2 regions of the Kitasatospora sp. NPDC094016 genome follow, and region 2 is predicted to be linked to the other one. Evidence: riboswitches for the same ligand, from Rfam matches in the RefSeq annotation. Region 2 holds a riboswitch; the other holds the start of a gene.
What was found. Region 2 has a riboswitch for glycine ahead of gcvP (aminomethyl-transferring glycine dehydrogenase). Riboswitches for the same ligand answer to the same signal wherever they lie in the genome.
Positions count from the first base shown of each region.

Region 1 (14,631 bases), on a different contig from region 2:
CGGTCGACGCCGATCAGCACCGCCACCAGGGCGGCGCCGACCAGGGCCGGGACGGCGTAGATCTCCCGGTCCCAGCGCAGCAGCGAGGGGATCTCGCCGGCCAGCACGTCGCGGATCACCCCGCCGCCGGCCGCGGTGACCATGCCGAGGGCGACGGCCGACACCGCGCCGAGCCCGAAGTCGTGCGCCTTGGCGGTGCCGGTGACGCAGAACAGGCCGAGGCCGAGGGCGTCCAGGGTCTGCACCGCCCGGTTGATCCGCTCGACCTCGGGGTGCAGGAAGAACACCACCAGCGCGGCGATCAGCGGGGTGATGAAGTACCCGAGGTTGCTGAACGCCGCGACGGGCGTCGCCCCGATCACCAGGTCCCGGATCACGCCGCCGCCGAGCGCGGTGACCTCGGCCAGCACCCCGATGCCGAAGATGTCCATGTTCTTGCGGACGGCGAGCAGCCCTCCGGAGAGGGCGAAGACGAAGATGCCGACGAGGTCCAGCGACTGCTGCACGTCGGAGGGGAAGATCTGCGAGGTCACCGAACAACTATGACCCGTTCGGAACCCTCCCCCCCTCCGCGTGCGGCCGCGGTCCGGGGCCCCTCCTCGGACGCGCGGGCCCGGGCGACGACCGCCGCCGGTCCGGACACTCTGCGCAGAGTTGACGTGAACACCAAATTTCGACATATTCGCGAAATACTGCGGGTCGTACGGTATGGAGAATACAATTCGCATTTCCCTCCCGAATTCGATGCACCCTTTGCCCGGGTTGGCTGGTTTGGGAAATTGATCCCGGAAATAACTCATGGACGAGGCCGAATGGCGGTGGTAGTTTCATTTCCATCGAGAGAAGCACTGGGGCTTCGAACATGAACAACCGGAGAGGAGACTTCCGTGCGCTACAACGACTGAAATCCCTGATGCCGATTGCACCGGCATCCCCGATGTCCGAACGTCGACAGTCCGTGCGCCAATGGCCAGGACATTTAGCTCGGGTAGGTGAATTTCCATGCGTTACAACGACTAATTATATTGCCCGAACCGCGGCAGAGCCCGGTATCGTCGGCGAGAATTGGCGCCGGACCCGGATGCGTCCGGGTCCGGCGCACGCTCTTGGCCCAGCGAGAACATGGGCCTCACAGGCAGGCCGTTCAAGAATCCTAGGAATTGTCCATGAAACTCCCGGTCCGCTATGACCCCCTCGACAGCTCCACGCTCGCCGATCCCTATTCGGTCTACGCGGAGCTGCGCGCGTCGGAGCCCGTGCACTGGCACGAGAAGATGCAGAGCTGGGTGCTGACCCGGTACCGCGACTGCCAGATGGTGCTGCAGGACCCCGCGGTGTTCGCGACGGACTGGCGGCGTGCCGGCGAGTCGGTCTCCGAGCCGTGGCTGAGCCTGCAGACCCTCGACCCGCCGGACCACGGGCCGCTCCGCAGCCTCTTCATGAACGCCCTGCGCGCCCAGGACCTGGAGGCCGTCGGCGAGCAGGGCGAGGCCCTCGTCGGGTCGCTGCTCGACGGACTGGAGGGCAGGGCGGAGTTCGACCTCATGTCGGAGGTCGTCGAGCCGCTCGCCCTGGCGACCATCTCGGAGCTCATGGGCATCGAGCAGCCGGACGTCAGGACCTTCGCCGCGATATCGGACGCCATCGTGCGGAGCATGGACGCCGGATTGGCGCCCGAAACCGCCGGGGACGGAATCGAGACCGGTGTGGAACTCAGGAAACTCGGCATCGAGGCGCGCGGGCAGCTGAGCGAAATGGTCGAGTCCTGGTTCACGGCCAATCCGCGCCCCGGACTGCTGGCCCATGTCGCCGGCAACCGCGCCGAGGTGGATGTCGCCGACTCCTTCGTCCGGAACACCGTGCGAGTCGTCTTCCAATCCGGCTACAGCTCGATCGTCGCCGGTGCCGGAAATGCCATGCTGGCGCTTCTGGAGAACCCCGACAAATTCGAGGCGATGCGCGACCCGGCGCTGCTGTCGAGTGGTTTCGACGAACTCATGCGCTACGACGCCTCGGTTCAGGGGACCAGCCGCATCGTCACCGAGCCCGTCGTCATCGGGTCCGTCCAGCTCAAGCGCGGAGACGTCGTCGTGGTGCTTTTCGGCGCGGCAAACCGCGATCCCGAAAAATTCACGCGCCCCGACGAAATCATTCTGGACCGGACACCGAACCAGCACATGGCATTCGGCCGGGGCCCGCACACCTGCGTCGGAAACCTGTTCACCCAGGTGACGTTGCAGGCGCTGATCAAGGCCATTCTGCGGCGCCCCACACGCCTGCGGACGGCCGGGGAGCCGCTGCGCCAGCGCACCGCGACCATGCGCTACCTGGCGACGCTGCCGGTCACCTTCCAGGCGGCTGCCGCCACGTGACGAAAACGGATACCACGGCTCCCCCGAGCCGGACGAGCGCTGCCCGGCTGGCCCTCGCCAGGGCGGTCCCGCCGGCCGGGCCGGTGCGCGGACTGACGCTGTCCACGTTCCTGACCACCCTCGGGGACGGGCTGTTCGCCACCGTCAGCGTGCTGTTCTTCACCCGGGTGGTGGGTCTGCGGATGGTGGACGTGGGCATCGGGCTCACGGTCGCCAGCCTGGCCGGCCTGCTGGCGGCCCTGCCGATCGGACACCTCTCCGACCGCATCGGGCCGCGGCGGGTCCTGCTCGTCCTCACCGTCGCCGCGGGGCCGGCGGTGCTGTGCTACCTGGCCGTCGGTTCCTTCTGGCCGTTCGCCGTCACGGCGTGCGCGGTGGGCATCGTGCAGCGGGGCTGCCGCACGGTCCTGCCCGCCCTGGTGGCCCTGATCGCCTCGGCCGAGGAGCGGGTGACCGCACGCGCGCACCAGCAGGTCGTGAGCAACGTCGGGATCTCACTCGGTGCGGGAGCCGCCGGCCTGGCCCTGTACCTGGACACCCGGGCCGCGTACGAGGCGATGGTGGTCGTCGCGGCGCTGGCCTACGCGGGGTCGGCCCTCGTGCTGAACCGGATGCCCGTGCGGCACCCGCCTCCCGCGCACAGCGAGAAGCGGCCGCTGGGGGCGGCGCTCAAGGACCTCCGGTACCTGCGGTTCACCGGGCTGAACGCCGTGCTGTCGCTGAACGGCGCCCTCATGGAGATCGCCGTTCCGCTGTGGCTGGTCACCCACACCAAGGCACCCGCCTGGCTGTTCAGCGCCCTGATCGTCCTGAACACGGTCCTGGTGGTGATCTTCCAGGTCCAGGTGAGCTCCAAGGGCAACGACACCACCCCGGGCCTGTGGGGGCGGATCTCCCGCCTCGGCGGGTTCTTCCTCGGCTGCGCCTGCCTGCTGTACGGCGCCGCCGGGTGGGGGAACACCCTGGTCGCGACGGCCGTCCTCGGCCTGGGGATGATCGCCCACACGTGGGGGGAGATGTACCAGGTCTCCGGCGAATGGGGGCTCAGCTTCCAGCTCGCTCCCGAGCACGCCACCGGCCAGTACCAGGGAGTCCTGGCCATCGGCCGCGGAGCCGCCAACGTGGCCGCGCCGGTCGCCCTGGTCGCGGTCGTCGGGGCCGGTCAGTACGGGTGGGTGGCGCTGGCGGCCGTCTTCCTCGCGGCCGGTCTCGCGATGCCCGCGGCGACCCGGCTGCCCGCCGGCCAGGGCGCCGACCCTGACGCGTGATCAGAACCTCACCACCCCGACCGGGATGAGGGTCCCGGACGCCACGATGCGCCGCACCGGAACGACCGGCTGATCAAAGCCGGTGTTCCGGTGCGGCGCATCGCGCGTGCGGGCCGACGCCCCACCCGCGCCCTAGTTCCCCTCGCCCGGCTCGGGGAAGTGGCACGCCACCTCGTGCCCGGTCTTCAGCGCCGTCAGCGGCGGCTCCTGGCTTGCGCAGACGTCCTGGGCCTTCCAGCAGCGGGTGCGGAAGCGGCAGCCGCTGGGCGGGTTGATCGGCGAGGGGACGTCGCCCGTGAGCAGGATCCGCTCGCGGCCGGCCCGCTGGCGCCGGCGCGGGTCGGGCACCGGCACCGCGGACATCAGCGCGTTGGTGTACGGGTGCAGCGGGCTCGCGTAGAGCGAGTCGCGGTCGGCGATCTCGACGATCTTGCCGAGGTACATCACCGCGACCCGGTCCGAGACGTGCCGGACCACCGAGAGGTCGTGCGCGATGATCAGGTAGGTCAGGCCGAGTTCGCGCTGGAGGTCGTCCAGCAGGTTGACCACCTGGGCCTGGATGGAGACGTCCAGGGCGGAGACCGGCTCGTCCGCGATGATCATCTTCGGCCGGAGGGCGAGTGCCCGGGCGATGCCGATGCGCTGGCGCTGGCCGCCGGAGAACTCGTGCGGGTAGCGGTTGTAGTGCTCGGGGCTGAGCCCGCACAGTTCCAGCAGTTCCTGGACGGCCTTCTTGGTGCCGCCCTCGGGCTCCACCTTCTGCAACCGGAACGGCGCGCCGACGATGGTGCCGACGGTGTGCCGCGGGTTGAGCGAGGAGTACGGGTCCTGGAAGATCATCTGGATGTCGCGGCGCAGCGGCCGCATCGCGCCGACGCCCAGGTGCGTGATGTCGGTGCCCTCGAACTCGACCTTCCCGCCGGTCGGTTCGTCGAGCCGGGTGACCAGTCGGCCCATCGTCGACTTGCCGCAGCCGGACTCGCCGACGACCCCGAGCGTCTCACCGGCGTTGACGGTGAAGTCGATGCCGTCGACGGCCCGCACCGCGCCGGTCTGGCGGCGCAGCAGCCCGCCGCGGATCGGGAAGTGCCGGGTCAGGCCGGTCACCCGGAGCAGCGGCTCGCGGTCGGGGGCGGGCGCGGGCGCGGTGGCCGTCGCCGCCTGAGTGTCCGTCATCGGTTCTCTCCAGAAAGGTGGTACGAGGCCGGGCTCACAGCCGGGGCGCGATCTCTTCGGCGAAGATGCGGTGCCGTTCGGCGGCCGGGAGGTGGCAGGCCGCGTAGTGGCCGGGCGAGGCTTCGGCCAGCACCGGGAGCTCGCTCATGGAGCGCCCGCCGGTCCGGTCGGCGTACGGGCAGCGCGGGTGGAAGGCGCAGCCGGACGGCACGTTGATCAGGCTGGGCGGGGTGCCCTTGACCGGGACGAGGCGGTCCTGGAGTTCGCGGTCCAGGCGCGGCATGGAGCCCAGCAGGCCCCAGGTGTAGGGGTGTTCAGGCGCGTCGAAGAGGGTCTCGGCGGGGCCTCGCTCGATGCACTTGCCGCCGTACATGACCAGGATGTCGTCGGCCAGTTCGGCGACCACCCCGAGGTCGTGGGTGATGATGATGACGGCCGAGCCGAACTCCTCCTGGAGGTCGCGGATGAGGTCCAGGATCTGCGCCTGGACGGTGACGTCCAGGGCGGTGGTGGGCTCGTCGGCGATCAGCAGCGAGGGGTCGTTGACCAGCGCCATGGCGATCATGGCGCGCTGGCGCATGCCGCCGGAGAACTGGTGCGGGTAGTCGTCCACCCGGCGGTCGGGCTGCGGGATGCCGACCCGGTCGAGCATCTCGACCGCGCGGGCCCGGGCCTGCTTCTTGGACGCCTGGGGGTGGTGCACCCGGTACGCCTCGACGATCTGCGCGCCGACGGTGTAGTAGGGGTGCATCGCGGTCAGCGGGTCCTGGAAGATCATCGCCATCTCGCGGCCGCGCAGTTGGCGCACCCGTTCGGGGCCGGCCGCGATCAGGTCCTCGCCGTCCAGCCGGATCTCGCCGGTGATCCGGGCCCGCTTGGTGCGGTGCAGGCCCATGATGCCGAGCGAGGTGACGGACTTGCCGGAGCCGGACTCGCCGACGATGCCGAGGGTGCGGCCCTTGTGCAGGTCGAAGCTGACCCCGTCCACCGAGCGGACCAGGCCGTCGTCGGTGTCGAAGTGGATCCGCAGGTCGCGGACGGAGAGGAAGGGGTCGCCGGACGGGGCCTGGGCGGCGACCGCCTCGGTCTTCTGGAGCTCGGTCACGAGAGCCTCACCCGGGGGTCGACGAGTGCGTACAGGAGGTCGACCACGAGGTTGCAGGCGACGATGAAGAAGGCGGCGAGCAGGGTGACGCCGAGGATCTTGGGCAGGTCGTTGTCGGCGATCGCCTGGACGGCGAAGGCACCGACGCCCTGGAGCGAGAAGACCTGCTCGGTGATGAGGGCGCCGCCGAGGAGCAGGCCGAGGTCCATGCCGAAGATGGTGATGACGGGTGTCAGCGCGGCGCGCAGTCCGTGCCGGGCGACGACCTTGCGCTCGACCAGGCCCTTGGCCCGGGCGGTGCGGATGTAGTCCTCGCTCATGGTCTCCAGCATTCCGGCGCGGGTGAGCCGGGCGTAGAGCGCGGAGTAGAGGAAGGCCAGCGAGATCCACGGGAGGATCAGGTTGCGGGCCCACATCAGCGGGTCGTCGGCGAAGTCGACGTACTGGAGGTTGTCCAGGATCGGCCACTCGTAGCTGAACAGCGTGAGCAGCACCGCGCCGGTGAAGAAGACCGGCAGCGAGACGCCGGCGAGGGAGATGCCCATGGCGATCCGGTCGAAGACCGAGCGCGGCTTGAGCGCGGAGACGACGCCGGTGGCGACGCCGGAGACCAGCCAGAGCACGGCCGCGCCGACGGCGAGCGAGAGGGTGATCGGGACGCGCTTGATCAGCTCGGGCCAGACCTCCAGGTGGTTCTTGAAGGAGTAGCCGAAGCACGGTACGTGGCAGGTGACCGGGTCCGGGCCGAACTTGTACTCGGCGCCACTGACCAGGCCCTTGAGGAAGTTCCAGTACTGGGTGTACAGCGGCTGGTCGAACCCGAGGTTCTTCTTGACCGCGGCGATCGCCTCGGGCGAGGGGTTCTTCCCGACGTACTGCGTGGCCAGTTGGTCGGTGGTCTCGCCGGCGATGCGCGGGAGCAGGAAGAAGATCGCGAAGGTGACCGCGCTGACCACCAGCAGCAGCACGACTGCCGCGAAGATCCTGCGGATGATGTAGGCAAACACAGTTGGGCGGCTCCGGCGGCCCGCCGCCGTCCGGGGTCTTCCGGACGGCGGCGGGCGGCCGCTGCCTTCACCTGCCTTCAGGGATGTGGAGCCAGGCTCTTTACTTGGTGGTGCCGATGTTCAGGTAGTCGTACTCACCCGAGAAGCCCGAGGTGGACACCAGGTTGGTGGCGTTGTCCGGGCGGTACAGGAAGACCTTGAAGTAGGTCAGCGGGACGTAGACCGCCTGGTCCATGATCTTCTTGTCGATCTGGCCGTAGATCTTCTCGCGCGCCGACTGGTCGGTGTTGGTGATCGCGTCGTCGAGCAGCTTGTTGACCTCGGGGTCGTTCAGCTGGGCCAGGTTGCTGTTGCCGGAGGCCTTGATGGCGCGGCCGTCGGAGATCTGCTGCAGGAAGCCGTAGCCGGTCGGCCAGTCGGCGCTCCACTGCATCATCATCAGACCGATGTTGTGGTCCTGGGTGAACTGCGGGACACCGGCGGCGTCCGAGAAGTACTTGCCCTGCGCGTACTTCTGGATCTCGACGTTGATGTTGATCTTCTTCAGCGCGGCCTGGATCGCGGTCGCGGCCTGGACCTCCGGGTCGCGCTCGGTGCGGGCGGTGATCACCGTGCTGAACCCGTCGGGCTTGCCGCAGGCCTTGAGGGCGTCCTTGGCCTTGGCCTCGTCACCCTTGTTGCCGTTGGTCGCCCAGGTGTTGAAGTCCTGGTGGCCCGGGACGTCCGGCGGGATCACCGTGTTGGCGATCTGGCCGCGGATCGGGCCGCCGAGCGTGGTCTGCACGGAGACCTTGTCGATCGCGTACTGGACGGCCTTGCGGCACTCCAGGTTGTCGAACGGCGCGACCTTGCTGTTGATCGCGACGTACGCCAGGCGGCCGCCGTAGGCGTTGTCGGTGTTCGCCTTGAGCTTCTGGTTCTGCAGGATCTGCGCCTGGGTCTGCGGGTCGACGCCGCTGCCGACCAGGTCCACCTGGGCGTTGCCCGCGATCAGGTCCTTGTCGATGGTGGACTGCTCCATGCCCATCCGGACCACGATCTTGTCCGCGAGCTGCTTGCGGATCGGGTCGGTGCTCGGGTCCCAGTTGGTGTTCGGCACCAGGGTGAGCTGCTTGCCGTCCTCGTAGGACTCGAACTTGTAGGCACCCGAGGCGACCACGTGCTTCACGTAGCCGGCGCCGTCGTCCTTGGCCTGCGGGACCGGGACGGTCTGCGGGGAGCCGACCAGGTAGTCGAAGTCCGCGAACGGCTGCTTCAGGTGGAAGACGATGGTCTGGTCGTCCGGCGTCTCGATCGAGTTCAGGCCGCCGGTCTTGTCCTTGTACGGGCCCTGGTACGGGGTCTCGTTGTCGACCAGCAGGTCGTGGAAGTACGTCGGGCCGTTGGAGTTCACGTCCGGCGCGAAGTTGGAGCGCTCGACGGCGTACTTGACGTCCTTGGAGCTGATCGCGGTGCCGTCGTCGAACTTCAGGCCCGCGCGCAGCTTGTACGTCCAGGTCAGGCCGTCCGCGCTGACCCTGCCCAGGCTCTCGGCGAGGTCCGGGACCAGCTTGTTGCCGTTCGAACCGGCGCCCGGGGCGAAGGTGGTCAGCGGACGCCCGTACAGGCGCGAGAAGTTGTAGATGTAGGCGTAGTACGTGTTGCCCGGGTCGAAGGAGTCCGGGGCGCCCTTCATCTCGTAGGTGACCGTCCCGCCCTTCTTGTCCGAGGCGTTGACGACGCCCTTGGTGGCGGCGTCGGCACCGCCGCCACCGGCGCTGCTGCCGCTGGCGGAGGAGGACGAGCCGGAGCCCTTGCTGCCGGAGGTGCAGCCGGTCACGATCAGGACCGCGGCGGCTGCCGCCGCGGTCAGGGCGACGGTACGGGACCTGCGCATGGGTGAGATCAACCCCTTGAGGATGGGAAGGAGGGAGGGCCTGACGTTGCGTCAGTTGCTCTTGGGATCGAGGGCGTCACGCAGCCCGTCGCCGAGCAGGTTGAAGGCGAGCACGGTGAGGAAGATCGCCAGACCGGGGACCACCATGTACTGGGGGTCCACCTGGTAGTACTTGATCGCGTCCTGGAGGATTCCGCCCCAGGAGGCCTGCGGCGGCTGGATGCCGACGCCGAGGAAGCTGAGGCCGGCCTCGAAGAGGATGTTGGTCGGGATCAGCAGGGTCGAGTAGACCAGGATCGGACCGACCAGGTTCGGCAGCAGTTCCTTGAACAGGATGAACGGGCCGCGGGCGCCCAGGCTGCGGGCCGCGTGGACGAACTCCCGCTCGCGCAGCGACAGCGTCTGTCCGCGCACGATCCGGCCCATGTAGGGCCAGTTGAAGAAGCCGATCACGAAGATCAGCACCATGATGTGCAGCGGGAGGCCGTGCAGGCCGAACGCGCCGCCCTGCAGCGAGGTCGAGATCGCGATGGCGAAGAGCAGCAGCGGGAAGGCGAGGAAGACGTCCATGATGCGGCTGATCACGGTGTCCACCCAGCCGCCGTAGTAGCCGGCCATGACACCGAGCACGGTGCCGATCGTGTTCGACAGCAGGGTCGCGCCGAAGGCGACCAGCAGGGAGACCCAGGAGCCCTCGATCACGCGGGAGAGCAGGTCGCGGCCCTGGAGCGGGTCGACGCCGAGCGGGTGGTCCCAGCTCATCCCGCCCCAGTCACCGAGCGGGATGCCGCCCAGGTTGGCGTCGAGCAGGTCCTGGTTCAGGGCGTCGGGGTCGAGGCCGAACAGGGCCTCGATGGGCTTGGCCAGTACGGCCAGCAGGATCAGCAGGATCACCACGACGCCGCCGGCGACGGCGAGTTTGTCGCGCTTGAAGCGGGTCCAGGCGATCTGGCCGAGGGAGCGGCCCTCGATCTTCTTGGCCGGGCTCGCGGGGGCGGGTGCCTCCGGTTCGTTCCCGGTGGTTGCGATGGGTGCGGTCATGGTCAGTTGGTCCCCTCGCCGACGGTGGCCGGCCCACGGGCGCCGGTCACCGGTTCGGCGGTACGGCTGCGGACGTGCGGAGGTGCTTGGAACGGGTGTTCGCGGCAGTACGTCGTGCACGGGTACTGCCCCAACGCGGGATGGGCTTCGCGTGGTTCTGGCGGTCGGCGTGCGCGTTCACCTTCGTGGGGTTCCCAGTACGCGCGGTGCGTTGCGCAGAACTCTCTGCCATCCGAACTGGCTTGCGCCAGCCCTGACAACCGACAGATGCCCAACTGTGATCTGTGCGCATGCACCTCCTACGTCTTCGGCATATCCCTCTTCACACGGCCGCAACTGGCATGTCAAGGTGATCGACGGTAACGGCCGGAAGTTCGCCCGGAAAGCACCGAAGCCGACCTGATGCAAGATCAAGTCGGCTTCTGGAAAAAGGTTTTGGTTGTCAGCGCCCCGGGTATCCGGGCCACGGCTGCTGCGGCTGCCCGGTCCAGCCCGGCGCGGGCTGCTGCGTGCCGTAGCCGTAGCCCGGCCCCTGCTGCGCGGGGTACGGCGGAGGCGGCACCGGCGGGTACGGGCCGGTCGGCGGCCGCCCCGCCTCCCGGTCGAAGAACGGGCGCGCGTGGGCCCGCATCCACAGCGCCACCGGGTCGTACTCGTCCGCCATCGCCACCGTGGACACCGCCAGCCCCTCCGGGGCCACCGCGATCGCCCGCTGCATCAGCGCCCGCACGGCCTCCACCGCCGGCGGTGAACTCTCGTACAGCTCCAGGCCGATCGCCAGGTACGGCTCCCCCACGGCCGGCTGCACCCAGGCCCGGCGCAGCGCCCGCACCGCGCGCACCTCACCGGCCTGCCGCTCCAGCAGCGCGAAGAACGGCTGGGCGTTCAGCTGCGGCTCGCTCAGCTTCAACGGCCCGGCCGGCAGCCGCTCCAGGCCCGCGGCGATCCGCCGCAGGTCCGCCCAGGGCACCCCGACCCCGCCGCCGGGCGCGTGCGGGTTGAGCCACAGGCCCCAGCGGGTCCGGTACAGCGAAGCGGCGATCTCCCGCCCGGAGATGACCTCGTGGGCCCGCTCCCAGCCGGACGACGCCAGCTGCTCGGACGAGGTGACGGCCGGCGCGTAGCCGTGGCCGCTGATCTCCATGTTCCCGTACTGGGCGTCCGCGCTGCCCGGCGTGCCGTGCCACAGCAGCATCCAGACCTGGCCGTCGGCCAGTGCGTGCAGCAGTTGCTCGTACGCCTCGTAGCGCTCCGGCGCGACCTCGCGCAGGGCGCGCTCCAGCGCGCCCGGATCCGCTCCGGGGCGCCCGGCGGGTGCCTGGCCCCAGGGCCCCGGTGCACCGCCCGCTACCGCTCCCGCACTCATGCGCCCACCTCGCCGCGCCTCTTTCCTCAAGCCTGCCGGCCCGTCGGCCGTCTGCACGCACCCTATGGCGCGGCACCGACCACCGCCACGGCGACGTGCCTCCGATACGAACCCCGCTCAACCCCGCGCGTAGAAAGGGAGTACCCGGGTGAGCAGCCACTCGACCACCGGGTCATCGGCGAGATCGAGCAGTACGAGGTGGACGCCCCCCGGCAGCGGCGCGGTTCCCAGCGCGCGGCCGAGCGCCTCGTTCACCGCGCCCGGGTCGGCCGGGGCCGTCTGGTCCAGCTGGACGCCCACGAACATCACGGTCGGCTCGCCCTCGATGCTGGCGAGCGCCCGGCGCGCCGTCAACACTCCGGGCAGGGCGGACAGTTCGGCCCGGCAGGCGGCCAGGAAGTGCTCCGGGTCCTCCCCCGGCACCGGCTCGCGCAGCGCCACCCGGCCACCGGTCGGCGCCTCCGGGCCCTGGCCCTGGTTCTGTCCCCGGCCCTGGTTCTGTCCCTGGTTCAGGCCCTGATCCTGGTCGGCCAGGCGCTCCTCGCGCGGGCCGCGCCGCAGCTCCGCCACACCCTGCGGCGGCACCGGGATGCCCACCGCCGCCTCCGGGTTGACCGCGATGCCCACGCCCAGCGGCAGCCCGCGGGCGAACTCCCAGACCGGCGCCACCGCGAAGGCCATCCCCGGCGCCTGCCGCAGGAACACCTCCTGCGAGGAGAACACCGGCACGTACGGCTCGCCGGCCAGCTCGATGGTCGGCAGGTCCAGCGCGGGCCCCTGCGGGTCGCCGCCGGCCGGCAGCGGGATCCACACCTGGCTGCGGGCCAGCACCTCGATCACCCGCGGCGTCGCACCCGGGTCGCCCAGCGCGGCGGTCAGCACCTGCTCCAGCTCGTTGGCCGGCCACCCGCCGCCCGGCGGCGCCGACTCCGGCCCGCCCCACCCCTGCTGCTGCTCCACCGGGTACCCCATGCGCGCCTGATCCGCCCTCTGCCGGTCGGCCGCCCTCTGCTGCGCCGACGCGCAGCAGTCTAGGGCTGTGTCCGAAGTGGCGGGGTGTGACCGGGTCCCCTCTCCCGTCGTCGGCGCGGACGTGCCATGATGTGCGCGTTCGACGGCGCGGCGCGCCGGCGGACCGACAACTCCATACCGGCCGCTCGAACCCGCGCGGGAGAGCCCGGAGTGCCCCGTCAGGCGGCACAGCCGGCGCCGAAGGAGCAACTCCTCCCCGGAATCTCTCAGGCCCCCTTACCGCACGGGTTAGGCACATCTGGAAAGTGGCGCACGGCCCTGTCGCGCGCCCACCCACGGTGCAAGCCACCATGCTGTCCTGGATGCTGGAAACAGCTGCGGGCGCGTGGGCGGTGAAGCTCTCAGGTTCGACGACAGATGGGGAGACCCACGCCGCCGCATGCCCGCGCGCAGGGTCGGCCCCCGAGCGGGTCCGGTTCCGGCGCGTGCACCCATGAGTGCCCCGACCGAGGAGTTCCAGGCCATGTCGTCCCTCCGCCTCACCGCGCTCGACGCGCTGCACCGCGCCCTCGGCGCGACCATGACCGACTTCGCCGGCTGGGACATGCCGCTGCGCTACGGCAGCGAGCGCGAGGAACACCTCGCCGTCCGCACCCGGGCCGGGCTGTTCGACCTCTCCCACATGGGCGAGATCACCGTCACCGGCCAGCAGGCCGGCGAGATGCTGGACCACGCGCTGGTCGGCTTCGTCTCCGCGCTGGGCGTGCTGCGCGCCCGCTACACCATGATCTGCGCCGAGGACGGCGGCATCCTGGACGACCTGATCGTCTACCGCCTGCGCGAGGACGCCTTCCTGGTCGTCGCCAACGCCTCCAACGCCCAGCTGGTGCTGGACGAGCTGATCGCCCGCGCCAAGGGCTTCGACGCCGTCGTCACGGACGACCGCGACACCTACGCGCTGATCGCCGTCCAGGGCCCGGAGGCCACCGCGATCCTGGCCGGGACCACCGACGCCGACCTGCCCGGCCTGAAGTACTACGCGATCCTCCCGGCCCAGGTCGCCGGCCGCGACGTGCTGCTCGCCCGGACCGGCTACACCGGCGAGGACGGCTTCGAGATCTTCTGCAACCCGGGCGACGCCGAGGGGGTCTGGCAGGCGCTGACCGCCGCCGGCGAGGGCCGCGGCCTGGTCCCGTGCGGCCTGTCCTGCCGCGACACGCTGCGCCTGGAGGCCGGCATGCCGCTGTACGGGCACGAGCTCTCCACCGACCTGACCCCGTTCGACGCGGGCCTGGGCCGGGTCGTGCGCTTCGACAAGACCACCAACGAGGGCGCCTTCGTCGGCCGCAAGGCGCTGGAGAAGGCCGCCGCCGAGGCCGAGGCCAACCCGCCGCGGGTGCTGGTCGGTCTGGTCTCCGAGGGCAAGCGCGTCCCGCGCGCCGAGTACACCGTGGTCTCCGCCGACGGCGCCCCGATCGGCCGGATCACCTCGGGCGCCCCGTCCCCGACCCTGGGCCGGCCGATCGCGATCGCCTACGTGGACGCGGCCCACGCCACCCCCGGCACCGCCGTCGCGGTGGACGTGCGCGGCAAGCACGAGCCGGTCGAGGTCGTGGCGCTGCCGTTCTACAAGCGCGCCCGCTGAGGCCCCGCCCTCCCGCAAACCCGGTGGACCCGGGCTTGAGCCACGCCTGATCCAGGTCCGGCCCGTGCCCGCACCACGCCTGATCCGCGTCGAAGCCGTCCGTGCGGCGGCCCGCTTCGTCGTACCCGCTTCCCATCCTGGAGAATGACGCCATGAGCAACCCCCAGCACCTGCAGTACACCAAGGAGCACGAGTGGCTGACCGCCGTCGAGGGCGGTGTCTCCACCGTCGGCATCACCGCCCACGCGGCCGACGCGCTCGGTGACATCGTCTACGTGCAGCTGCCCGAGGTCGGCGCCGACGTGACCGCGGGCGAGTCCTGTGGCGAGCTGGAGTCCACCAAGTCGGTCAGCGACCTGTTCTCCCCGGTGACCGGGAAGATCGTCGAGATCAACCAGGACGTCCTGGACGACAACAGCCTGGTCAACAGCGCCCCGTTCGAGGGCGGCTGGCTGTTCAAGGTCCAGGTGGAGTCCACCGACGAACTGCTCAGCGCGGACGAGTACACCGCCTTCATCGGCGGCTGACCCGCTCGTGACGGGGCGGCCGCAGCGCGGCGGCCGCCCCGCCAGGCTCCCCCCTCTCTGCTCCCGTCTCTCTCCTCCCGGGAAGACCACACCATGACGGTTCTGAACCAGTCCCTGCACTCCCTCGACCCGGAGATCGCCGCCGCGGTCGACGCCGAGCTGCACCGCCAGCAGACCACCCTGGAGATGATCGCCTCCGAGAACTTCGCCCCGGTGGCGGTCATGGAGGCCCAGGGCTCGGTACTCACCAACAAGTACGCCGAGGGTTACCCCGGC
Region 1 covers NZ_JBEOUK010000043.1:28,552-43,182, forward strand. Annotated here, with positions in the region: gene ABT015_RS30120 (trimeric intracellular cation channel family protein) at 1-533, opposite strand, end outside; gene ABT015_RS30125 (cytochrome P450) at 1,167-2,372, shown strand; gene ABT015_RS30130 (MFS transporter) at 2,369-3,640, shown strand; gene ABT015_RS30135 (ABC transporter ATP-binding protein) at 3,773-4,816, opposite strand; gene ABT015_RS30140 (ABC transporter ATP-binding protein) at 4,851-5,921, opposite strand; gene ABT015_RS30145 (ABC transporter permease) at 5,918-6,928, opposite strand; gene ABT015_RS30150 (ABC transporter substrate-binding protein) at 7,029-8,804, opposite strand; gene ABT015_RS30155 (ABC transporter permease) at 8,856-9,845, opposite strand; gene ABT015_RS30160 (enhanced serine sensitivity protein SseB C-terminal domain-containing protein) at 10,288-11,211, opposite strand; gene ABT015_RS30165 (enhanced serine sensitivity protein SseB C-terminal domain-containing protein) at 11,329-12,183, opposite strand; glycine riboswitch at 12,370-12,475, shown strand; gene gcvT (glycine cleavage system aminomethyltransferase GcvT) at 12,707-13,828, shown strand; gene gcvH (glycine cleavage system protein GcvH) at 13,981-14,355, shown strand; gene glyA (serine hydroxymethyltransferase) at 14,449-14,631, shown strand, end outside.
Region 1: linked by a shared signal. The riboswitch ahead of gcvT (glycine cleavage system aminomethyltransferase GcvT) and the one ahead of gcvP (aminomethyl-transferring glycine dehydrogenase) in region 2 are both predicted to bind glycine.

Region 2 (14,631 bases):
GCCGGCCACCGGGAAGGACATCGTCGGCGCGTGGAAGCCGTAGTCGATCAGGCGCTTGGCGATGTCGTCCACCGTCACGCCCGTCTCCTTGGTCAGCGGACGCAGGTCGATGATGCACTCGTGCGCGACCAGCCCGCCGGGGCCGGTGTAGAGCACCGGGAAGTGCGGTGCCAGCCGCTTGGCGATGTAGTTGGCGTTCAGCACCGCGACCTGGGTCGCGCGCTTGAGGCCCTCGCCGCCCATCAGCCGGACGTACGCCCAGGAGATCGGCAGGATGGCCGCCGAGCCCCACGGTGCCGCCGAGATCGGGCCGACCCCGGTGGCCGGGCCGGCCTCCGGCTGCAGCGGGTGGTTCGGCAGGTACGGCGCCAGGTGGGCGCGCACCGCGACCGGGCCGACGCCCGGGCCGCCGCCGCCGTGCGGGATGCAGAAGGTCTTGTGCAGGTTCAGGTGCGAGACGTCCGCGCCGAACTTGCCCGGCTTGGCGAGGCCGACCAGGGCGTTCAGGTTGGCGCCGTCCACGTACACCTGGCCGCCGGCCTCGTGCACCAGGGCGCAGATGTCGGTGATCTGGGTCTCGTACACGCCGTGGGTGGACGGGTAGGTGACCATCAGCACGGAGAGGCTGTCCCGGTGCTGCTCGATCTTGGCCTTCAGGTCCTCGACGTCCACGTCGCCGTCGACCAGGGTCTTCACCACGACCACGCGCATGCCTGCCATCACCGCGGAGGCCGCGTTGGTGCCGTGCGCGGAGGAGGGGATCAGGCAGACGTCGCGCTGGGTGTCGCCGTTGGCGTGGTGGTAGGCGCGGACGGCCAGCAGGCCGGCCAGCTCGCCCTGCGAGCCCGCGTTCGGCTGGATCGAGACGGCGTCGTAGCCGGTCACCTCGACCAGCTGGCGCTCCAGCTCGCGGATCAGGCTGAGGAAGCCCTGGGCCTGCTCGATCGGCGCGAAGGGGTGCAGCTGGCCGAACTCCGGCCAGGTGACGGCCTCCATCTCGGTGGTCGCGTTGAGCTTCATGGTGCAGGAGCCCAGCGGGATCATGCCGCGGTCCAGCGCGTAGTCCCGGTCCGACAGGCGGCGCAGGTAGCGCAGCATGGCGGTCTCCGAGCGGTGGCTGTGGAAGACCGGGTGGGTCAGGTACTCGTCCTGGCGCAGCAGCGCGGCCGGCAGCGCGTCGGCGCCCTCGGCGACCTCGACCGCGGGGACGCCGAACGCGGCCCAGACGGCGGCGAGGTGCTCGCGGGTGGTGGTCTCGTCGGTGGAGACCGAGATCCGGTCCGCGCCGTCCTGGTGGACGTTGACGCCGTTGGCGCGGGCGGCGGCCGCGATCTCGGCGGCACGGCCCGGGACGACGGCGGTGACGGTGTCGAAGAACTCGCCGTGCAGCAGCTCGACACCGCCGGCCCGCAGGCCCTCGGCGAGGGCGGCGGCGTAGCGGTGGGTGCGGCGGGCGATGTCGGCCAGGCCGTCCGGACCGTGGTAGACGGCGTACATCGAGGCCATGACGGCGAGCAGCACCTGGGCGGTGCAGATGTTGCTGGTGGCCTTCTCGCGGCGGATGTGCTGCTCGCGGGTCTGCAGCGCCAGGCGGTAGGCACGGTTGCCGTCGGCGTCGACCGAGACGCCGACCAGGCGGCCGGGCAGCGAGCGGGCGTACTCGGCGCGCACCGACAGGTAGCCGGCGTGCGGGCCGCCGAAGCCCATCGGGACGCCGAAGCGCTGCGAGGTGCCGCAGGCGATGTCGGCGCCGAGCGAACCCGGCGAGGCGAGCAGGGTCAGCGCCAGCAGGTCGGCGGCGACCGCGACGATCGCGCCGAGGCCGTGCGCCTGCTCGATGACCGGGGTGAGGTCGCGGACCACACCGGTGGCGCCCGGGTACTGGAGCAGCACGCCGAAGACGCCGCGCTCGGCGATCTCGGCCGGGATGCCCTGGGACAGGTCGGCGACGACGACCTCGACACCGGTCGGCACGGCGCGGGTGTTGATCACCGCGGTGGTCTGCGGCAGGGTCTCGGCGTCGACCAGGAAGACGCCGCCCTTGACCTTGGTGACGCGGCGGGCGAGCGCCATCGCCTCGGCGGCCGCGGTGCCCTCGTCGAGCAGCGAGGAGCCGGAGGTCGGCAGGCCGGTCAGGTCGGAGACCAGGGTCTGGAAGTTGAGCAGCGCCTCCAGGCGGCCCTGGGAGATCTCCGGCTGGTACGGCGTGTAGGCGGTGTACCAGGCCGGGTTCTCCATGACGTTGCGCAGGATCACCGGCGGGGTGAAGGTGCCGTAGTAGCCCAGGCCGATCATCGGCTGGAGCACCTGGTTGCGGCTCGCCAGCTCGCGCAGTTCGGCGAGCACCTGGGCCTCGCTGCGGCCGCCGGGCAGGTCCAGGCCGGTGATGGAGCGGATCGCCTCGGGAACGGCGGTGGCGGCGAGTTCGTCCAGCGAGCCGTAGCCGATGGACGCCAGCATCTTCTGCTGCGCGGCGTCGTCGGGGCCGATGTGGCGGTTCTCGAAGGGGCTGGCCAGCTCAAGCTCGGTGAGGGTCGAGGCGCCGGTGGGGCGTCCCGCGTTCGGCTGGGCGTTCATGGTGGTCGAGGCCTCCTGGTCACGGACCGGCGGGGGTGCGCACGCCGACCGGCCGGAGCCGCTGCGGACAGCGGCTCGACCCGGGCGGGCGAACCCGACAGGCCTCCCCCTCTGTCATCGGGACCTGAGAGCTTCACCCGCACGGCGCGCTGTGGGCACGCCGCCGGCTTGCACCGTCGGTGAGGGTGGTGCCCGTCGGCTCCCTGCCGACGGTCCTGCCCTGCTTTCCAGAGTGACCTACCCCACACGGTACGGATGCCTGAGAGATTCCGGGGAGGAGTTGCTCCTTCGGCGCCCCGACCAGCGCTTTCCGTGGCCGGGGACTCTCCCGAGCGGGCTCGGCGGTCGCCGCCCAGGGTACCAGCGGCAGGCCCCCCGATCACGGTCGCGTCGGGTCGCTCGGGGTCTACGCGCGTCCCCCGGACGGTCCAGCCCGGAGCCCGTCCGGCGCACCCCGGTCGCGCCCGTCCGATTCATGGCCTTTGGTGTGAAGTGGCAGGCGGAACGGGTGCTCCGGCCACGGTCCTGCGGGAGTTCCGCAGGCGCAGCGCACTGGAGGAAAGAGTGCAAACCGATATCGACCCCCGGGACCTCATCGGCCACAAGGCGGTCGACCGCAACGGAGACAAGATCGGCACGGTCGACGAGGTCTACCTGGACGACGCCACCGGCCAGCCGGAGTGGGCGGCCGTCCGGACCGGCATCTTCGGCCGGGACGCCTTCGTCCCGCTCACCACCAGCGAGTTCTCCGGCGACGAGCTCCGGGTGCCGTACGACAAGTCGCTGGTGAAGGAGTCGCCGGACTTCGGCGCCGGCCAGCACCTGTCGCCCGCCCAGGAGCTCCAGCTCTACCGCTACTACGGCCTGGACACCCCGGCGAACGGCCGCCCGGTCGGCCGGGACGGCGACCGTCCTGCCGACCGTGAGGGTGACCGGCCCGTCGGCCGCGAGAGCGACCGCCCGGCCGGCCGGGACGGCGACCGCCCCGCGCGCCCCGACCTCGACTTCGGCACCACCTCGGCGGCCGAGCCCGTGAAGCCCATCGCCTTCCACTCCCTCGACCCCGCCCCGACCACCACCCCTGCCGACCCCACCGGCACCGCGACAGAGGTCAACGTGCGAACCCTCAACACCCCCTCACCCGCGGCCACCCCCACGACGACCGAGCCCAAGCCGCAGCCCGCCCCGATCGTGACGACCACCGCGACCACGAACTCGGCCATGGCCGCGCCGGTCCCGGAGCGCTCGACCGGCCCCGCCCCGTCGTCCCCCAACGGCCCGGTGGAGATCACCTGCCGCGAGGAGCGCCTGGACATCACCACGGACTGGCACATCGTGGGCACCGCGAAGCTGCGCAAGTACGTGACCAGCGAGCAGGTCGAGCGCCGCGTCCCGGTGGTCCGCGAGCGCGTCCGGGTGGAGCGGATGCCGGTGAGCGAGGCCGAGCGTGCCTCGCTCACCGAGAAGGAGATCACCGAGGCGGTGGAGGAGGTCACCCTGCGCGAGGAGCGCCCGGTGGTCCGCAAGTACCTCACCCCGATCGAGCGGGTCCGCCTGGTGGTGGAGCGCTACACCGCCGAGGAGGTGATCCGGGACGAGCTGCGCCGCGAGCACGTCGAGATCCACGACAACACCGCCGCCGCCCCGGCGACCCCGACGGCCACCCCGGCGGCCGAGGCCCCCCGCCCGGCCGTGCTGCGCCCGTTCGCCTGACCTCTCTCCCGAGGGCCCCGGACCACTCGGTCCGGGGCCCTCGGCATGCCCTCGTCCCGGTCGCCGCCCGGCCGGAATCCTTCGATTTTGCCAAAGCGTCACCAATGGATATTTGACACTCTGAAGTATCTCCCGGCATGGTTACTTCAGTTCATTCACTATGTACGGGAGGAAGCAACCGTGAGTGAGGCACCACAGCCCACCACCGCGGCCGAGAAGCAGAGCAGCGCCCGGGTCCTGCCGGCCCTCATCCTGGCGATGCTGTCGTTCAGCGTGGTGCAGACCGCGGTCGTCCCGATCCTGCCCTCGCTGGCCAAGGAACTGAGCGTCTCCGCGTCCAGCATCACCTGGCTGATGACCGCCAACCTGCTCTCCGCCGCCGTGCTGACTCCCCTGCTGGGCCGCTTCGGCGACCTCCGGGGCCGTAAGCCGATGCTGCTGATCTCGCTGGCCGGTCTGGTCGCCGGTTCGGCGCTGGCGGTCAGCACCCACTCCTTCACCTGGCTGGTCGTCGCCCGTGTCCTCCAGGGCGCCGGCGGTGGCGTGCTCCCGCTGGCGATCAGCATCGTCCGCGACGAGCTGCCCAAGCAGAAGGTGACCGGCGGCGTCGCCGCCATCAGCGCCTCGATGGGCGTCGGCTCCGGCCTCGGCCTGGTCGCGACCGGTCTCCTGCTGGAGCACTGGAGCTACAAGTCGATCTTCTGGATGGGCCTGGTCTTCGGCCTGATCGCGGTCGCCCTGGTCGCGTTCCGCGTCCCGTCCGACCCGGTCACCGACAAGGAGGGCGGCGCCGACCCGCTCGGCGCCCTCACCCTGGCCGGCTGGCTCTCCGCCCTGCTCGTCGCGGTCAGCCAGGGCAACCACTGGGGCTGGACCTCGACCAAGACCCTCGGCCTGTTCGCCGTGGCCGCCGTCGTCGCCCTGATCTGGGGGGTCATCGAGACCAAGGTCGCGCACCCCCTGGTGGACATGAAGATGATGTCCCGTCCGGCCGTCGCCTTCACCAACCTGGCCGGCCTGCTGATCGGCTTCGGCATGTACGGCTCGTTCATGGTGATCAGCAACTTCGCCCAGACCCCGGAGAAGCTGACCCACTACGGCTTCACCGCGACCGTCCTGCACGCCGGTCTGCTGCTGCTGCCGTCCGCGATCGGCTCGATGGTGGCGGCTCCGGTCGGCGCGATGCTGATCGCCCGCCGCGGCCCGCGCCTGCCGCTGGTCCTCGGTGGCGTCCTGGGTGCCGTCGCGATGGCCTACCTGGCCGTGCGGCACAGCCACGAGGGCGACATCTACACCTCCTCGGCGATCTTCGGCCTGGGCATCGGCCTGGCGTTCTCCGCGATGCCGGCCTACATCAACGGCGCCGTCCCGGTGGAGCAGAGCGGCATCGCCAACGGCATGAACGCCGTGCTGCGCACCGTCGGTGGTGCGATCGGCACCGCCGTGATGGCCGCCATCCTGACCGGCGACACCATGAAGCTGCCGCCGCAGATCCCGCTGCTGCTGCCCACCCTGGACGCCTACAAGCACGCGTTCTGGGCCGCGGCCGTCGTCTGCGCCGTCGCCGGCGTCGTCCCGTTCCTGATCCGCGGCGTCAAGCCGGCCGCCACCGTCGTCGCCTCGGGCGGCACGGCCGAGCGGAACTCCAGCCCCGAGCTGGCCAAGACCGACGCCTGACCAGGCGTCCGGCCGCCGCGCTCAGGGACAGGGCGCGGCGGCCCGGCCTTCGGACGGTCGCGAGGGCATCACGACCGCACGAAGTCCGGCACGGTATGCGGCCCCAACCGGTACTCCCCCCACCGGTTGGGGCCGCTTCGCGTTTCACAGCCCCGGCACCCCCGGCTCCTCCGGCCCTTCCGACCCCTCGGCCCCCCACAGCGGCAGCGGACGGGCCGGCTCCAGCGCCGGATCGTCCACCGCGAAGGTCCGGATGCGCCCCGGCCCGCTCCACGGCGTCTCGAACCGCACGGTGACCCGCCCGACACCGCTGCCCTGCACCCACCCGGGCCCCAGCTCGGCATGGCGGACGTCCTGCCCGGGCATCCAGCGGCGCGGCGCGGCCGCCTCCGGCTCCTCCTCGGCCGCCTCGACCTCCGCCTCCGCGTGCTCGGCCGCCTCCTCCCGCAGGGCCTGCGCGAACAAGTCCTCCTGGGTGTAGTCGGCCAGCTGGGCGACGCCCACCCCGAGCAGCCGCACCCCACCGGTGATGTCCACCTGGGAGGCCAGCCGGCGCGCCGTCTCGATGACCACCGCCTCGTCGTCGGTGGGCCCGCGCAGCGTCTCCGAACGGGTCAGCGTCGAGAAGTCGAACCGCCGGACCTTGAGCACCACCGTCCGCCCCGAGCGCCCGGCCGCGCGCAGCCGCCGCACACACCGGGCGGCCAGCACCTCCACCTCGCGCAGCACCCGCTCCCGGTCGGCGAGGTCCACCTCGAAGGTGTCCTCCACCGAGACCGACTTGGCGTCCTGATCGGCCACCACCGGCCGGTCGTCCAGCCCTATCGACATCTGGTGCACGCCGGCGCCGTGCGCCCGCCCGAGCAGCAGCACCAGTTCGCCCTCCCCCGCCTCGGCGAGGTCCGCCACGGTGTTCAGTCCGGCCCGCCGCAGCACCTGTTCGGTGGCCGGCCCGATCCCGGGCAGCGCCCGGACCGGCATCGGGCCGAGCACGGCCCGCTCCTGCCCGGGTTCGATCAGCACCAGCCCGTCCGGTTTGGCCTGCTCGGAGGCGATCTTCGCCATCAGCTTGGACCCGGCTGCCCCGACCGACCCGGTCAGCCCGGTGCGCCGCTGGATGTCCGCCCGCAGGTCCTCCGCCAACGCGAGCACCAGCCGCTCCCCGGTCTCGTGGTCGGACTCGGCCAGCACCGGACCGTAGGGGCCGGCCTCCAGGTCGACGAAGGCCTCGTCCAGGCTGAGCGGCTGCACCAGCGGCGACAGCTCGCGCAGCAGGCCCATCACGAGCTCGCTGACCTGCCGGTAGGCCTCGAACCGGCCGCTCAGGAAGGCCGCGTTGGGGCAGAGCCGGCGCGCCTGCGCCATCGGCATCGCCGAGTGCACCCCGAACTTCCGCGCCTCGTACGAGGCGGTGGAGACCACCCCACGCCCGCCGAGCCCGCCGACGACCACCGGTTTGCCGCGCAGGCTCGGCTTGGCCGCCTGCTCCACCGCCGCGAAGAAGGCGTCCATGTCGAGGTGGATGATGCTCGGCAGTGATCGCACCCGCCGATCATCCCGCAGGGGTCCGACAATGCGTACGAACCCGGGCGGGGCCCAGGCCGAGTCAGAACACCTAGCGCTGCGTGGCGTCCGCCAGAGCCTTCGGGATGCCGTCCTCCTGGGGGCCGAGGAACAGCGGGTCCGGCCGCAGCCAGGCGTTGACCGCCGCCTTGCCCGCCCCGGGGATCTCCCGCAGCCCGCCGTACAGCCAGGTGCCGTCGTGCACTTCCGGCACCCCGACCGCGTACGCGTCGATGCCCGCCGCCTCGCACAGGGCCAGCGCCCGGCGGACGTGGAAGTCCTGGCTGACCAGCACCGCCCGCTCCACCCCGAAGACCCGCCGGGCCCGGGTACAGGAGTTCCAGGTGTCGAAGCCCGCGTAGTCGCCCACCACCCGGACCGCCGGCACCCCGTGCTCGATCAGGTACGTCCGCATCGCGTCCGGCTCGTCGTAGCTGTCCCGGCCGTTGTCGCCGGTCACCAGGATCGCCTGCACCTTCCCCGCCCGGTACAGGTCCAGCGCCGCGCTCAGCCGGTGCTCCAGGTACGGCGACGGCTTGCCCTGGTCGAGCCCGGCGCCGAAGACCACCGCGACCGGCGCGGTCGGCACGCTGGCCACCGTGCCGACCCGGTCCCCGGCCGAGCACCACAGCCACGCGCTCGGCGCCAGCGCCAGCGAGCAGAGCACCGTCGCCGCCTGGAAGGCCCTGCGCTGCACGGGCCGCCGCCGAACCCGGACCTTCAGCAGCCCGCCCCGACGCCGCAGCAGACCCGCTATCCCGGTGCCGAACCCCACGTGTCCTCCCTCGATCGCCTCACCAGGCGCAACGACGAGGCCGCGGGCCCGGACGGTTCCCCGTCCGGGCCCGCGGCCTCGTCAGTTCTGCGTTCAGACCGCCCGGTTGCGCCGTTGGGCCAGCTCGTCGGACGGGTCGTGGCCGACCAGCGTCTCGCCGGTGTCGGTGCGCTCCGCGTGCAGCCGCCCGAGCGTCAGCTCCAGCTCCCGCCAGACCGCTCCGACCGCGATGCCGAACACCCCCTGACCACCCTTCAGCAGGTCCACCACCTGCTGCGGCGTGGTGCACTCGTACACCGTCGCGCCGTCGCACATCAGCGTCATCCCGGCCAGGTCGCCCTGCTCGGCCGCCTGCAGATGGGCGACCGCCACCCGGATGTTCTGCAGCGAGACGCCCGCGTCGAGCAGCCGCTTCACGATCTTGAGCAGCAGGATGTCGCGGAAGCTGTAGAGCCGCTGGCTGGTGGCCGGGTACGCCGAACGGACGCTGGGCTCCAGCAGTCCGGTCCGGGCCCAGTAGTCCAGCTGGCGGTACGTGATGCCGGCCGCCGCGCAGGCCGTCGGACCTCGGTAGCCGATCAGTTCGGACGTCGGGGCCAGCCGCTCGATGGCGGGCTGACCGGGCTGCACGGCCGGGAACCTGCCCACCCGGGGCAGGTCCGTCACGGTGCGAGCGGTGCGCGGCAGGTGCATGGCGCACAGGCCTCCCACGGCCGTGTCATCGCCGGTGCTGCTCATGCCTGCCTCCGTCCACTGGTGCTGCGGGCAACCCGAACTGCGGGCATCGGTCACCCGGACAGCCACTCCTGACGGTAGGCAGTCCCCTATGACCCGTCAACGATCGCCACGCCGGGCCAGCCAAACCACATCACTCAGGAGAGTGGTTTTTCGTGCCCCTAGTGTGGGTAGGTCGACGGTTTTTGGCAAAACGGCAAGCCAAACAACGGCCTGGCCTGTAGAGAAATCCGGTCCGCACTACTACTGCGGGCCGCTGCCCCCGAAGTCCTCGGGCGACACCTGGTCGAGGAACTCGCGGAACTTCTCGACCTCGTCCTCCTGCTCGTCCGGGATCGCGATGCCCGCCTCGGCGAGCACCTCCTCGCTCCCGTAGATCGGCGTACCGGTGCGCAGGGCCAGCGCTATCGCGTCGGACGGCCGGGCGCTCACCTCGACCCCGCCGGTGAAGACCAGCTCGGCGTAGAAGACGCCCTCCCGCAGGTCGGTGATCCGGACCTCGGTGAGCTGCTGCCCGAGCGCCTCCAGGACGTCCTTGAACAGGTCGTGCGTCAGCGGGCGGACCGGCGTCATGCCCTGCTGGGCGAAGGCGATCGCGGTCGCCTCGCCGGGACCGATCCAGATCGGCAGGTACCGATCGCCCCCGACCTCCCGCAGCAGCACGATCGGCTGGTTGGAAGGCATCTCCACTCGGACACCCACGACGTCGAGCTCATTCACACAGGCAACCCTATGGCTCAGGCCCCGGATATGAAAGCGCAGGGCCGACGCCGCTGGTCAGCGCGGTGCACCCGGGCCGCCCCGGGTCTGGACGGCCACCTCGCAGAAACCCCGTGGGAACCCCGCGGGGGCGCTATCCGCGGCTGCGCAGACCGGCCTGGACCATCGCCGCGTGCAGCCGCACGGACAGTGTCGCCAGCTCCCGCGCGGTGGCCTCGGCATGGGCCCTGGTCTGCGGGTTCCGGTGCCGGCGCAGTGGCGCCACCACCTGCTCCACCAGCGCGATCTCCCGGTCCGCCGCGGCCTTCATGGCCCGCAGGTGCCGCGGTTCCAGCCCGTACCGGCCGAGTTCCGCGACCAGTCGGGCCACCTGCAGCGCCTCGCCGTCGTACCCGCCGTCCGGACCGGGCGCGACCAGACCGTAGGACTCCCACTCGGACAGCTCGCGTTCCCCGGACTCGGCGGCCGCCAGCAGTTCGGCACGCCCCAGCCGGACTCCGGACGGGACGTCGGCCGAAGCCCCCAGCTCCCGGTCCGCCTCCTCCACCGGCCCGGGCCGGGCGTCGGCGGAGGGCGGCAGCGCGGGCGGTGCCTCACCGCGCTCGATGGCGTCCAGGTGCTCGCGGATCACCCGCAGCGGCAGGTAGTGGTCACGCTGCATCCGCAGGACGTAGGCCAGCCGCTCGACGTCGGCCGGGCTGAACTTGCGGTACCCCGAGGGCGTGCGCTGCGGCTCGACCAGCCCCTCCGCCTCCAGGAACCTGATCTTGGAGATGGTGACCTCGGGGAAGTCGTCGCGCAGGAAGGCCAACACCGCGCCGATGCTCAGCAGCTCGTCGCCGCCGCGCCGCCGCCCACCCGGCCGGTCCGGGCGGAGCGGCTGCCTGGGGCCCGCGACCACCCCGCGCCCGCCGCGGTCCGTCTGCGGACCGGACGATGCGGGGGTGGCCGCCCCGAGAGAAGATGAAGGGGTATTCGTACTCACTCGGGCTCCTACCGACGTTGGGTTCAGTACCCCCGGTTGTGGCCGGCGAAGAACACCAGCCGGTACTTCCCGATCTGCACCTCGTCACCGTTGTTCAGCGACACCTCGTCGATCCGCTCCCGGTTGACGTAGGTGCCGTTGAGGCTGCCGACGTCCGCGACGCTGAACCCGGCCTGCGTCCGACGGAACTCCACGTGGCGCCGCGAGACCGTGACGTCGTCCAGGAAGATGTCGCCCTGCGGGTGACGGCCGGCCGTGGTGACGTCCGAGTCCAGCAGGAAGCGGCTGCCCGAGTTCGGACCGCGCTGGACGATCAGCAGCGCAGAGCCCGGCGGCAGCGCGTCGATCGCCGACAGCACCTCGGCCGACAGGGCCGGCGTGGCGCCGGTGCCGGTCGTGGTGTTGGGGTCGTACGACTCCAGGCCGGAGATGGAGATGGTCGACGTGGTCTCCGCCGCCCCCTCCGGAAGCAGGCCACCGCGCAGGGCCGTACCGCAGTTGGAGCAGAACCGGGCCGAGGCCGGGTTCTGGTTGCCGCACCTGGGGCACGGAGTGGGGCCAGCCATGTTCACAGCCTCCTGGCGCGGCACACCCGACGGGTTGTGCCCGGCGTACGGGTCCGGGGCAAACCCTCCACCAGAGGTTGAGGGTCCTGACTGGAAACCTATGCGCGGGTCGCCGGAAGGGTCAACCGACGCGCCGTAGCCGCCCACCGGATTCCCGGCGTACTGGGCGGCGGCACCGTCCCGGAACAGCTGCTGCTCGGCGTACGGCGCCCCCTCGGGGGCGGGGCGCATGCCCGGCACAACGGCCTCGTCCTCGGGCCGGCGGTGCCGCGCGGTCGGCGCCTCGACGGAAGCCGCGCCACGGCCCTTGTTACGACCGAACAACTTCGAGAAGAAACTCACGGGCGAATCCCCTTGCGTGTGACAGACCCGCCCGCGGGGCAGGGTGAGAACCTCGGACAGGCCGCGGACCCGATTGCGGATCGGGCCTGCTGGAGTGGTACTCCGATGGTTGGTACTGCGGTTGGTGCTCCGGTGCGTGCTGGTACGACCCAGTCTCGCCCACGCGACGGCGGCGCCCCGCACCGGGTGCCGCCCGCAGGTGACGGGCCGTTCGTCGGGCGCCCCGTCACTTCGAAGCCGGCTTGGCGTACTGCGGCGTCTTCAGATCCACGAGGGCGTCCACGACCACCTTCTGCTGCTGGGTGATCGTCGCCCGCGCCTGGTGACTCTCCAGAGTACGGACGACACCCCCCGGGATGTTCAGCGCGGGTGTCAGATCCTGCGGGTTCCCCACGACGGTGAACCGATAGGGCTGCGAGACCTTCTTCCCGTCGATCTGCACCCCGCCGCCCGACACGTCGGTGAAGTAGGTGTTGACCACCACGCGCACATCGTTGATCTGAATCGCCTCCGCCCCCGCCGCTCGAAGTTCTTGCAGGGTGTCCAGCAGCATATCTGCCTTCACCTGCCCTTGGGGATCATCGACCGTGAGTACGATGCCCGGACCAGTGGCTTTGACGGTGCCGGCGAGCACGCCGAGCTCCGTCGCCTTCTTCCTGGTCTGCTCCTGGGCCTCCTTGGCCTGGTTGGAACTGTTCTCCAACTTGGCCAGGGACTGTTCCAACTCCGCCTTCTCCTGCTGGAGACGCTGCTGACGGCTGTCCAGTTCGTCGAGGATGCGCACCAGGTCCTCCTGGCGGGCCCCGCGGAGCTGGCTGTGGTGGTCGTTGGTCGACCGCACCTGGATCGCCAGCCCCAGGCCGAGCGAGAACAGCAGCAGCGCCACCACCAGCTGCCCGCGCGACATCCGCGGCGGCCACAGGGCTGCCTTGAGGCGCCGCCGTCCCGCACTGCGGTCCACGGCGGCCGGCTCCACCACGGGCTCGGGCTCGGGCTCGGGCTCAGACGCAGGCTCGGACGCAGGCGCTGCGGCCTTCTCCAGCCGCACCACGGGCGCGGGCGCCGCCTCCGCATCAAGCTCAGGCTTAGCGTCAGACTTCGCCGCAGCCTGTCCCTCGGGCCCCTCGGGCCCCTCGGCCTTCCCCGGCTCCTCCGGATCCTCGGCCTGGTCGGCGTGCTGGACCTCTGCGGCCCCGTCCACCGGCTCGACCGGGCCCGCCTCGGCCGCCGACTCCGGCCCCGACGCCTCGGCAGCCCGCTCCAAGGCCTTCCCGCCGCCGTCCGGGTGTTCCTCCGCCGCCCCGCGGCCCGACTCAGGCGCGGAAGACATGGCGCCGAATCGCGGCCGCGTTGGAGAAGATGCGGATGCCGAGGACGACGACCACACCCGTGGACAGCTGCGAGCCGACGCCCAGCTGGTCACCGAGGAAGACGATCAGTGCCGCGACCACCACGTTCGACAGGAACGAGACGATGAACACCTTGTCGTTGAAGATCCCGTCCAGCATCGCCCGGACGCCGCCGAACACGGCGTCCAACGCCGCCACCACCGCGATCGGCAGGTACGGCACGACGGCGTCCGGCACCTCGGGCTGGACGAAGAGTCCGACGACCACCCCGATCACGAGACCCAGTACGGCAATCACGGTCTAGCTGCTCCTGTCCCTGCGGACGACGACCCGGGCGGGGCCGTCGTGGACGAGTGGGCTGTCGTGGTCTTCGCGGACCCGCTCGGCGTACGCCGCCCGGTGCTGCCCGCAGACGGTGAAACGGACGCGCTCGGGCTCCCGGAGGTTCCGGCGGTGGGTGGCGGCGTCGGCGCGACCGGAGCCGCCGACGGCGACGCCGGGGGCGAGGGCTCGGACGTGACCGGCTGCGCGGTCCGCAGCGTCACGCCCACCGCGGCCGGCAGCGTCAGGTTCTTCTGCGCGGACATGGTCGACTTGATGCCGTACTTCTCCTGGAGCAACCGCAGGTACTGCCCGGCCATGTCGTTCTCGAAGGCGGTGAGCAGCTTCGGCCCGTCCCCGATCGCCTGGATGTTGTACGGCGGGACGAGCGGCCGGTTGTCCACCAGTACCGCCTCGCCCGCGGCCCGGATCGCCGAGAGCGCGGTGAGCCGCTGACCGTTGATCGCCACGGCTTCCGCACCGGATCCCCACACGCCGTTCACCACCAGCTGGAGGTCGCGGTCCCGCAGCCGGCCACTGTTGGAGAAGCCCTGCCCGGCCCGCGGGTCGACGTTCCCCCCGCCGCCGGTCCCCGCCGCGTCCTCCAGGACCAGCTTGACGCCCGGCCCCGAAACCTCGCCCAGACCCACCGCGCCGGTCAGACCGCCCTGGTCGCCGTCGCCCGTGGCCAGCGCCTGCTGCTGCGTGCTCTCGACCTTGCGCCGCAGGTCCTGGACCTGCTGCTGAAGGTGGTCGGCCGAGCCGTTGGTGTCGTTGATCCGGTGGATCAGCGCGTCCCGCTCCTTGGCCAGCGTCGGCTCCGCCTTGTGCGCGTTCACCGCGCCGACCGTCACCACGACCCCGACCAGCGCCAGCCCGGCGCCCAGCGTGAGCAGGCCTCGGGCCGTCCTGGGTATCCGGCTGTCGTGGTCTGCGCCCCGCGCCGCGGCAGCCTCGGCGTAGCCCTCGTCGAGGCTGTGGTCCATGACGTTGGTCAGCAGGGACATCGAGGCGTCCGGACGGTTGTACCGTCCGTTCGGGGCACTCGGCGTCGGCGTCGCTGGCATGCGGACCATCGTCCCACGTCGGCGAAGGGGCCCACGCACACCCCCTGAGCTGCACTCACGACACAAAGTGACGGATCATTGCGAACAGTGTGAAAACGGACAGCGGGGCGCGCGGACCATGCCGCGCGCCCCGACCGTCAGGACCGTCGAACGATCAGGCCGGTGTCGTCACCTCCCGGCGCCGTCGACCACCGCCGCCCACTCGTCCAGCAGCGCCTCCGTGGCCTCGTCGTCCGGACCT
Region 2 covers NZ_JBEOUK010000011.1:3,564-18,194, reverse strand. Annotated here, with positions in the region: gene gcvP (aminomethyl-transferring glycine dehydrogenase) at 1-2,577, opposite strand, end outside; glycine riboswitch at 2,682-2,813, opposite strand; glycine riboswitch at 2,815-2,918, opposite strand; gene ABT015_RS37980 (PRC and DUF2382 domain-containing protein) at 3,142-4,290, shown strand; gene ABT015_RS13270 (MFS transporter) at 4,471-5,967, shown strand; gene ABT015_RS13265 (DNA polymerase IV) at 6,112-7,512, opposite strand; gene ABT015_RS13260 (SanA/YdcF family protein) at 7,583-8,305, opposite strand; gene ABT015_RS13255 (MerR family transcriptional regulator) at 8,399-9,043, opposite strand; gene ABT015_RS13250 (bifunctional nuclease family protein) at 9,284-9,760, opposite strand; gene ftsR (transcriptional regulator FtsR) at 9,894-10,589, opposite strand; gene ABT015_RS13240 (double zinc ribbon and FHA domain-containing protein) at 10,769-11,311, opposite strand; gene ABT015_RS13235 (DUF881 domain-containing protein) at 11,880-12,983, opposite strand; gene ABT015_RS13230 (small basic family protein) at 12,967-13,299, opposite strand; gene ABT015_RS13225 (DUF881 domain-containing protein) at 13,296-14,390, opposite strand; gene ABT015_RS13220 (mannose-1-phosphate guanyltransferase) at 14,559-14,631, opposite strand, start outside.